DNA from 3 places in the Streptomyces sp. NPDC002463 genome. Region 1 is predicted to be linked to each of the others. Evidence: riboswitches for the same ligand, from Rfam matches in the RefSeq annotation. Region 1 holds a riboswitch; each other region holds the start of a gene.
The links. Region 1 has a riboswitch for S-adenosylmethionine ahead of thrC (threonine synthase). Riboswitches for the same ligand answer to the same signal wherever they lie in the genome.
Positions count from the first base shown of each region.

Region 2: it holds a riboswitch for S-adenosylmethionine, as region 1 does, so the genes downstream of both, ACFYX3_RS06200 (aminotransferase class V-fold PLP-dependent enzyme) here and thrC (threonine synthase) in region 1, are expected to answer to the same signal.
Region 3: it holds a riboswitch for S-adenosylmethionine, as region 1 does, so the genes downstream of both, ACFYX3_RS40975 (IclR family transcriptional regulator) here and thrC (threonine synthase) in region 1, are expected to answer to the same signal.

Region 1 covers NZ_JBIARL010000030.1:24,161-27,429, forward strand. The annotation lists gene ACFYX3_RS38005 (trehalose-6-phosphate synthase) at 1-592, opposite strand, end outside; gene ACFYX3_RS38010 (glucosyl-3-phosphoglycerate synthase) at 675-1,643, opposite strand; SAM riboswitch class I at 1,793-1,988, shown strand; gene thrC (threonine synthase) at 1,982-3,269, shown strand, end outside.
Region 2 covers NZ_JBIARL010000002.1:231,823-235,091, reverse strand. The annotation lists gene ACFYX3_RS06200 (aminotransferase class V-fold PLP-dependent enzyme) at 1-1,355, opposite strand, end outside; SAM riboswitch class IV at 1,542-1,658, opposite strand; gene trpD (anthranilate phosphoribosyltransferase) at 1,746-2,810, opposite strand; gene ACFYX3_RS06190 (cytochrome bc complex cytochrome b subunit) at 2,941-3,269, opposite strand, start outside.
Region 3 covers NZ_JBIARL010000041.1:34,451-37,719, reverse strand. The annotation lists gene ACFYX3_RS40980 (MFS transporter) at 134-643, shown strand; gene ACFYX3_RS40975 (IclR family transcriptional regulator) at 997-1,719, opposite strand; SAM riboswitch class I at 1,909-2,050, opposite strand; gene ACFYX3_RS40970 (response regulator) at 2,321-3,007, opposite strand; gene ACFYX3_RS40965 (sensor histidine kinase) at 3,004-3,269, opposite strand, start outside.

The sequences.
Region 1 (3,269 bases):
AGCCCAGCCGGTCCGCGCCCAGCATGCCCCGGAGGAGTTCCTCGCGGATGTCGGCCGGGAGCATGCCCAGGTATTCCGGGGACGCCCACGGCGTGTGCGTGAAGTGGGCGATGCGCAGGTCCGGGCGGAGGTCGCGGAGCTGCCCGGGCACCAGCGCCAGGTGGTAGTCCTGCACCAGGACCGCCGCCCCCTCCGCCGCCTCCGCCGCCAGCGCCTCCGCGAAGGCGCGGTTGTACGTGCGGTACGACTCCCAGCGGCGGCGGAACCCCGCGTCGAAGACGGGCTCCCGCGGGATGTCGTACAGATGGTGGTGGAGGAACCACAGCACCGAGTTCGCGATGCCGTTGTACGCGTCGGCGTACACGTCCGGGGCGATGTCCAGCATCCGTACGCCCTGCTCGGCGACACCCCGCCGGACCGCTTCCCTGTCGCCCTCGCCGAGCGCCGCGCACACCCAGAGGCTCTCCCGGGTGTCGATGGTGCTCAGGGCCGAGACCAGGCCGCCGCCGCCCCGTCTGGTGTCGAGCGAGCCGTCCTCGCCGAGCGCGTACGAGACCGGGCCCCGGTTGGATGCCACGAGCACAGTAGCCATGTGGCGAACCTAGCCCGTCCCGTAAACGCTCAAACGTACGTATACGAGACGAGCTGATCCGGCCACCCAGCGTCGTCGGGCGTCACGCCACGCGGCGTTGCGCGTACTCCGCGATCTCGGCCATCGGGGGCCGCTCCTCCGTGTCCACCGCGTACGTCCGCGGTTCGAAGCCCTTCTCGCCCCGTTCGAACTGCGTCAGCCTCGGCCGCACCAGGTGACCCCGCGAGAGCCGCAGCTGTGCCGTCCGGTAGATCGCCGCCGCCATCCGGCCGAGCGCCTGCCCGTCCTGGTGCCGGTGCTTGCGCACGCCGACGTCCACCTGTGCGAGCGCGTCCAGGCCCACCGTGTGCAGGGCGTCCACGAGCAGCCCCAGCTCCACTCCGTAACCGACCGGGAAGGGCAGCCGTTCGAGCAGCGAGCGCCGCGCCGCGTACTCGCCGCCCAGCGGCTGCACGAAACCGGCGAGCAGCGGCCAGTGGAGGTTGAGGAGGGGGCGGGCCACCAGTTCCGTGACCCGGCCGCCTTGACCGGGGGTCTTGCCGGAGGCGATCCCATCGAGTTCGGTGCCGAACGGGCGGTCGTACATCGCCTTCACGAAGTCGACGTCCGGGTCCGTGAGCAGCGGGCCCACGATCCCCGTCACGAAGTCCGCCGAGAAGTCCCGCAGGTCCGCGTCCACGAAGCACACGACGTCCCCGCCCGTCACCATCAGTGAGCGCCACAGGACCTCGCCCTTGCCGGGCAGGGCCGGTATTCGGGGGAGGATCGAGTCCCGCGCGACCACCCGCGCCCCGGCCGCGGCCGCCACCTCCGCCGTACGGTCCGTGGAGCCCGAGTCGATCACCACCAGCTCGTCGACGAGCGGCACCGCCTCCGTCATCAGCTCGCGGCGGATCACGGCGACGATGTCCCCGACCGTCGCCTCCTCGTTCAGCGCCGGCAGGACGACGCTGACCTTCGTGTTCCGCTTGGCGGCGAGGATCCGCTCCAGCGGCCGGTCCGTCACGGACCAGGACCGCCGGTCCAGCCAGCGTTCCACCTCTTCCAGCACGTGATCTCCATCTCGCGGTTCGGACGGCCGGTCCAAGCGTCCGGGCCTTCGGTTACAGTCTTGAACAACGCGGATGCCCGATGCACGTCGGGGTGCCGCCCGCGTCGGAGCGCAGGAACGAAAGTCCACCGCGCTTCACAATCGAATACCGCTCATCCAGAGGGGCAGAGGGAAACGGCCCGTTGAAGCCCCGGCAACCCTCCAGTCGGTTACTCGCCCACCCGTCTCCCGGCCACCACCCCTAGTGGTGTCCTGACGGACGCAGCTTGTTTGCGCGAGGTCCCCGGCTAGGGAAGGTGCCAAATCCGTCTCATGGCGAAAAATTCGTCATGGGAAAGATGAGGAGAAAGGGCCTCGCCTCCATGGCTGTACAGACCGCTACCCCCGCGACCACCGTCGACCTCGGTCCCGCTTCCGGGCTCTCCTGTCGCGAATGCGGTGAAGTCTTCCCGCTCGGACCGATCTTCGCCTGCGAGCTCTGCTTCGGACCGCTCGAAGTCGCCTACGACCTTCCCACCGGTGACCCCGAGGCGCTGCGCAAGCAGATCGAGGCCGGCCCCGCCAACATCTGGCGCTACGCCCCGCTGCTGCCCGTCCCCGCCGACGTCGCCGAGAAGCCGAACCTGAACCCCGGTTGGACCAAGCTCGTCCAGGCCGACAACCTCGCCCGCGAGATCGGTGTCGCCCCCGGCAAGCTGTTCGTCAAGGACGACTCCGGCAACCCGACCCACTCCTTCAAGGACCGGGTCGTCGCCCAGGCCATCGAGGCCGCCCGCGCCTTCGGCTTCACCACCCTCTCCTGCTCCTCCACCGGCAACCTGGCCGGCGCCGTCGGCGCCGCCGCCGCCCGCGCCGGCTTCCGCTCCTGCGTGTTCATCCCGCACGACCTGGAGCAGGGCAAGGTCGTCATGGCCGGTGTCTACGGCGGTGACCTCGTCGCCATCGAGGGCAACTACGACGACGTCAACCGCTTCTGCTCGGAGCTCATCGGCGACCCGCTCGGCGAGGGCTGGGGCTTCGTGAACGTCAACCTCCGTCCGTACTACGGCGAGGGCTCCAAGACGCTCGCGTACGAGATCTGCGAGCAGCTCGGCTGGGTCATCCCCGACCAGCTCGTCATCCCGATCGCCTCCGGCTCCCAGCTCACGAAGATCGACAAGGGTCTCCAGGAGCTCATCAAGCTGGGCCTCGTCGAGGACAAGCCGTACAAGATCTTCGGTGCCCAGGCCGAGGGCTGCTCCCCGGTCTCCGTCGCGTTCAAGGCCGGTCACGACGTCGTCCGGCCGCAGAAGCCGAACACGATCGCCAAGTCCCTCGCCATCGGCAACCCGGCCGACGGCCCGTACGTCCTCGACATCGCCCGCCGGACCGGCGGCGCCGTGGAGGACGTGAACGACGAGCAGGTCGTCGAGGCCATCAAGATCCTCGCCCGCACCGAGGGCATCTTCGCGGAGACCGCGGGCGGCGTGACCGTCGGCGTCACCAGGAAGCTCGTCGAGGCCGGTCTGATCGACCCGGACCTCACCACCGTCGTCCTCAACACGGGCGACGGACTCAAGACCCTGGACGCGGTGGCCGACACCTCTCAGGCGACCGTCACCATCCGCCCGAGCCTGGACGCGTTCC
Region 2 (3,269 bases), on a different contig from region 1:
TTCCACTGCGCGCCGTCCCGGACGAGCTCCTTGACGGCGCCGACGAACCGCTCCACGTGCTCGTCCGGCGTACCGGCGCCGAAACTCACCCGGATGGCGTTCAGGGACCGCTCCCCCGGGGCCGCCTCGGGGGCACCGCACTCGCCCGGGTCCTGCGGGTCGCTGCCGAGCAGGGTGCGGACCAGCGGGTGGGCGCAGAAGAGGCCGTCGCGGACGCCGATGCCGTACTCGGCGGAGAGCGCGGCGGCGAAGTGGGAGCTGTTCCAGCCCTCCACGACGAAGGAGATGACGCCCACGCGGGGCGCGTCGTCGCCGAAGAGCGAGAGGACGCGAACCTCGGGCACCTCGGCCAGGCCCTCGCGCACCTTCGCGATCAGGTGCCGCTCGCGGGCGACGAGGGAGTCGAAGCCGGCCTCGGTGAGCGCCTTGCAGGCGGAGGCGATCGAGTAGACGCCGATGACGTTCGGCGAACCGGCTTCATGTCGGGCCGCGGTGGTGTGCCACTCCACGTCCACACCACCGTCGGCCCGACGGGCTACCTTGCGGGACGCTCCACCGCCCGCGAGGTAGGGCTCGGAATCCTGCAGCCAGTCGGCGCGGCCGGCGAGCACGCCGGAGCCGAAGGGCGCGTACAGCTTGTGCCCGGAGAAGGCGACCCAGTCCACGTCCAACTCCTGCACGGAGACGGGGTGGTGGGGCGCGAGCTGGGCGGCGTCGAGCACGATCCGGGCGCCGTGCGCGTGCGCGGCGGCGGCCAGCTCCGTCACCGGCCACAGCTCGCCGGTGACGTTGGAGGCGCCGGTCACGCAGACGAGGGCGGGGCCGTAGGGGTCGCGTTCGGCGAGGGCGCGCTCCAGGGTCTCGACGGCCTGCGCGGGGGTGCGGGGCGCGTTGAGGTAGGTCACGCGGGCGTCGCGCCAGGGCAGCAGCGAGGCGTGGTGCTCGGTCTCGAAGACGAAGACCTCGCAGTCGGCCGGGATGGTGGCGGCGAGCAGGTTGAGCGAGTCGGTGGTGGAGCGGGTGAAGACGACCTGGTCGCCGGGGCGGCAGTCGAGGAACTCGGCGACGGTGGCGCGGCTGTTCTCGAAGAGGTCGGTGGAGAGCTGGGAGAGGTACCCGGCGCCGCGGTGGACGCTGCCGTAGTAGGGGGCGTACGCGGCGACGTCGTCCCAGACCCGCTGGAGGGCCGGCGCGCTGGCCGCGTAGTCGAGCGCCGCGTAGGTCACCTCGCCGCCGGTGACGAGCGGGACGGTCACGTCCCGGCCGAGGACCGGGAGCGGGGCGGCGCAGCAGGGGTCGGCGGACTCGGCGGCGGTGTCGACGGTGGCGGTGGCGGCGTTCGGGCATGCGGACATGGCGGTATCTCCCGGCATAAAAAGGGCGCGAAAAGGCGTGAAAGGGCCCGCGGGGCGGCAGCGCGCGAAGGGCTGCGCCGCACTACGGGTGGAGAGGGGAAGAGGGGCCGAAAGGGCCCTAACGCATTCGCTTGCTCACGAGACAACGCTCCCTAGAGGACCAAGGACCCCAGGGTTAGGCGCAGGGGTCCGCGCTTGCCGCAGGCTTCTGCTCGTACGGCCTGGTCTTCACCCGGGGCACCCCGCCACGGACGGAGGGTTGCCGGACAGCCGGCCGGGGCCTTGCAGCTGTCACTCATGACCTGTTCCAGAACTTATGCCAGACGATCAATACGCCGCAACCCCGTCCCGGCATCCGGGACGGGGTCGCAATGCTCCGTTCATACGACCTCAGGCGTTGCTGGCGGCGATCCACCGCTCCAGGGAGCGGCGGGCCGCGCCGGAGTCGATCGATTCGGCCGCCTTCGCGATGCCGGCACTCAGCTGCTCCGCCAGGGTGCCCGTGCCGGGATCCAGGGCGGTGAGCGCCGCCGCCGCGTTGAGCAGCACCGCGTCCCGTACCGGACCGGTCTCCCCCGCGAGCAGCCGGCGGGCCACGTCGGCGTTGTACGAGGCGTCGGCGCCGCGCAGGGCCTCCAGGGGGACGAGCTCGATGCCGACGTCCCGAGGGTCGAAGCGCTCCTCGGTGACGCCGCCGTCCTTGACCACCCAGACCCGGGAGGTGGAGGTGGTGGTCAGCTCGTCGAGGCCGTCGTCGCCGCGGAAGACGAGGGCGGAGTTGCCGCGCTCGGCGAAGACCCCGGCGACGACCGGCGCCATGCGCGGGTCGGCGACGCCGACGGCCTGGGCCCGCACCTTGGCCGGGTTGGTCAGCGGGCCGAGGACGTTGAACGTCGTCCGGATGCCCAGCTGGCCTCGGGCCGCGGCGACGTGCCGCAGCGAGGGGTGGAACTTGACCGCGAAGCAGATGGTGATGCCGGCTTCCTCGGCGACCTCGGCGACCCGCCGCGGGGTGAGGTTCAGGTTGATGCCGAGCTTCTCCAGGACGTCGGAGGAGCCGGAGGCGGAGGACGCGGCGCGGTTGCCGTGCTTGACGACCTTGGTGCCCGTGCCGGCGACGACGATCGACGCCATCGTGGAGATGTTGACGGTCTTGGCGCCGTCGCCGCCGGTGCCGACGATGTCGACGGCCGGTCCCGGCACCTCGATCGTGTTGGCGTGCGCGTACATGGTCCGGACGAGGCCGGTGATCTCCTGGACGGTCTCGCCCTTGGCGCGCAGCGCCACCATGAACCCGGCGATCTGGGCGTCGGTCGCCTCGCCGCTCATGATCAGGTCCATCGCCCAGGCGGTGTCGTCGGCGGACAGATCGTTGCCGTCGAGGAGGCCGTTCAGCAGGACGGGCCAGGAGCGGCCCGCCGACGTAGGTCCTCCAGCGGGGGTCGCAGCGCTCATGGCAGCTCCTGATGATCACGTGACGGATACACACCCACCCTATCGACCTCCGGGGACGGCAAAGAGCCCCGTCCATCGAATGGACGGGGCTCTCGCCGTGGCGACCTACAAGGTCAGGTGTTCAGGGTGATCAGTGGTGGCCGTGGCCGCTCTGGATCTCCTTGTACTCCTCGACCGTGGGCTTGGCGATCTGGCTGTCGTCGCCGTAGTAGCCCTTGTTGAGCTTGACCCGGAGCTTCTCCATGCGGCCGATCTTGCGCTCGACGCCGTTCTCGTCGACGGCCGGCGGAAGCTCGGCGGCCTCGTACTGCTCGTGCGCCGTGAGGCGGTGCAGCTCGCCCTGGCTGAGCGGCTCGTGGACCTCGACGAACTCACCGTGCGGCAGGCGCTTGATGATGCCCGACTCGCGGCCGTGCAGCACCTTGTCCTTGTCGCGGCGCTGGAGGCCGAGGCAGATCC
Region 3 (3,269 bases), on a different contig from region 1:
GCACGAGTCACGGTTCCCACCACCCGACCATGATCAACCATCCGGGGCTCGACGCCTCACCGCTTACCGTGCACGAGCTCGTTAGCATCACTATCCGTGAGCCTCCACGGAAAGTGGACCAGGGCCCGTTCTCATCGACGAAGCCACCCGGAGAAGCATTCTGCTGGTCAACATCCTCACTGCGTTCGTGTTCGGCCTGACCACGATCACCTCGGCCGTCCTCTCCGACCGCATGGGGCGACGCCGAGTCCTCATCGCAGGAACCGTGTTCGGTATCGCCGCAGGCCTGCTGGCCTTCCAGATCATGCAGCCGGGCAGCGCAGCGTCCTTCTTCGCCGGCGTCAGCATTCTGATGATCGCCCTGGGCATCCCCTACGGCCCCGCCGCCGCATACCTGCCCGAACTGTTCAAGACCCGCTACCGCTACACCGGCACAGGTATGGGATACAACCTCGCCGGGATCCTTGGCGGCGGTGCGCCGCTCCTGCTCGCCCCGCCTCTGGCCGAACGCTACGGCGGAATGGGAGTCGCCTGGTACCTGTCGGCACTCGGCGTCATCAGCACCCTGTACCTGCTGCGCCTGAAGGAGACACGCGGCGTGCAGATCGAGATCCCCGAAGCCACAGCGGCCGAACCCGCTTGATCTGACGACAGGCGCGGCCGCCCGGTGTTGCCTGCCTGGCCGTCCACTCCGGCTTGGGCGTTGGGCAACGCCCATGCCCGTGACCGGCTGGTTCGCAGAATCGTCGTTGGTGCCGCGCCGCCGTCGCTCTCCCTGAGTACATCTGTCCGATGCCCGTTCCTGCAGGCGGCCACGTAGTTCAGCGAGAGCCTGTACAGGCCTTCCAGGGCACCGCCCGGGTAGGGATATAGGCCACGACAGTGGTGCGGACCTCCTCGGCGCGGCATACACCGCTCAGAGATCGTCGATGATCCGGCCGAGGAAGTCTGAGCACGCCAGCAGGGAGAGCCAGGACCCCACGTGGTGCTGCCGGGTCAGGGGTGGGAGACGGCTTCGGTGAGGCGGTCGGCTGCGTCGACGGCGGCCTTTGCGAGCCGGGCGCCGGGGTGTCGGGTGAGGCGTTGGATCGGGCCGGTGACCGTGACGGCGGCCACGACACGGTGGGACGAGTTGCGGACCGGTGCCGAGACGGAGGCCATGCCGGGTTCGCGCTCTCCGATCGACTGGGCCCAGCCCCGGCGCCGTACGCCGCTGAGAGCGGTGGCCGTGAAGCGAGCACCCTGCAGACCTTCGTAGAAGCGCTCGGGTTCCTCCCAGGCCAGCAGGACCTGGGCGGCGGAGCCGACCTTCAGGGGGAGCGTGGACCCCACCGGCACGATGTCGCGCAGGCCGGAGGTCCGCTCGGCGGCGGCGATGCAGACGCGCATCTCGCCCTGGCGCCGGTAGAGCTGCGCACTCTCGCCGGTGGCGTCCCGGAGGGAGGTGAGAACCGGGCCGGCCGCGGCCAGCAGGCAGTCCTCGCCCGCGGCGGCCGAGAGCTCGCCGAGTCGAGGGCCGAGGACGAAGCGACCCTGCAGGTCCCTGCCGACCAGGCGGTGGCGTTCGAGTGCGAGGGCGAGTCGGTGGGCCGTGGGCCGCGACAAGCCGGTGGAGGCGACCAGCCCCGCCAGAGTGGCCGGGCCCGACGCCAGCGCGCCGAGGATCACTGCGGCCTTGTCGAGGACGCCAACACCACTAGAAATATCCGAAATGTCCATGAAGGGGGTACTCCAGTCTCGGTCCGCGAGCCGAGGCCCGCGGTGACCTCACCCAGGGGAGGGCAGGGATGATCAGCGGGAAAGGACCGAAGCGGTCGGCCGATATGCCGCGGCGATCACGAGATGGGTACGCGGAAAGCCCGGGGCGGACAGAGCCGGGGCGAAAGGCAGCACAGAGAGCACCGTGTCTCCTCATCTTTTCCCGCGCCACGTTGGCGCGGGCCGGAGTTGGCACTGATCCCGACGGCGCGGCGCGAACATGGAACGCCGAGTCGATCGGGGAGTTGCCGGGGCTTCGTAGGGCCGGTCCCTCCACCCCTCTGGATGATTCGCGGGGAACCATACAAGACTTTCGGGGCTACCTGCCAATGGCTTCCTGCCGGGAGGGCGGCAGATCAGGCCGGCTGTGACACAGCCGCAGGGCGAACCGAATCCGGACGGGATCGCGGGAGCGAGGTGGGCCAAGAGACCCCGGACGGTCGTGCCGGCCCGCTACGAGGCAGCCAAATTGGCCGGGGGACTGTAAATCGTTCGGGGCATCCTCCATGATCGGGAGTTACGCCGAACGATTCAGTCCCCCTGCGGCGAGTCCGACCAGGACTCAGCCGGCCGCCGACACCAGGCCCGCTTCGTAGGCGGCGATGACGAGCTGGATCCGGTCGCGGGCGTCGAGCTTGGTCAGGAGCCGGGCCACATGGGTCTTGACGGTGGCGGGGCCGATGAAGAGTTCGGCGGCGATCTCGTGGTTGGACATGCCGCGTCCGACCAGGGTCAGTACCTCGCGTTCCCGCCCCGTGATGCCGTCGACCTGCCGGCCCCGTGACGGGAACGGTCCGGTTGGTCGACGGCCGGCGGAGGCCGGGGGCCGTCCGGCGAACTCCTGGATGAGGCGGCGGGTGACGCTCGGCGCGATCAGCGCGTCACCGGCGGCGACCACCCGGATCGCCGCGATGATGTCGACCAGCGCCATGTCCTTGACGAGGAACCCGCTCGCACCCGCGCGGAGCGAGGCGTAGACGTTGTCGTCGTCGTCGAAGGTGGTCAGGACGACGACGCGCGCCGTGTCGGATCGTTCCGTGATGAGCCGGGTGGCTTCGATGCCGTCCATACCCGGCATGCGGATGTCCATCACCACGACGTCGGGTCCGAGGTCCGCAGCGAGCTCGACCGCCTCCGCGCCCGTGCCGGCCATCCCCACGACGTCGAGGTCCGGGATGTCGGCGATGACCATGGCGAGGCCGGTGCGCACGAGTTCCTGGTCGTCGGCGAGCACGATACGGATCGTCATGCCGGCAGCCTAGCCGTGACTCTGAAGCCGCCTTCGGGCCTGGACCCGGCGCTGAACCGGCCGTTCAGCAGGGCGACCCGCTCGCGCATCCCCGAGATTCCGTGACCGGTCCCCGCACCACCCGTCCGCACCGCACCGCGTCCCCCGTCGTCCACGACGTCGATGGCCAGTTCCCCGTCGCGGTACTCCACGGACACGCGGCAGTGGCCGCTGCCCGAATGGCGCACCACGTTGGTGACCGACTCCTGGATGATCCGGAAGG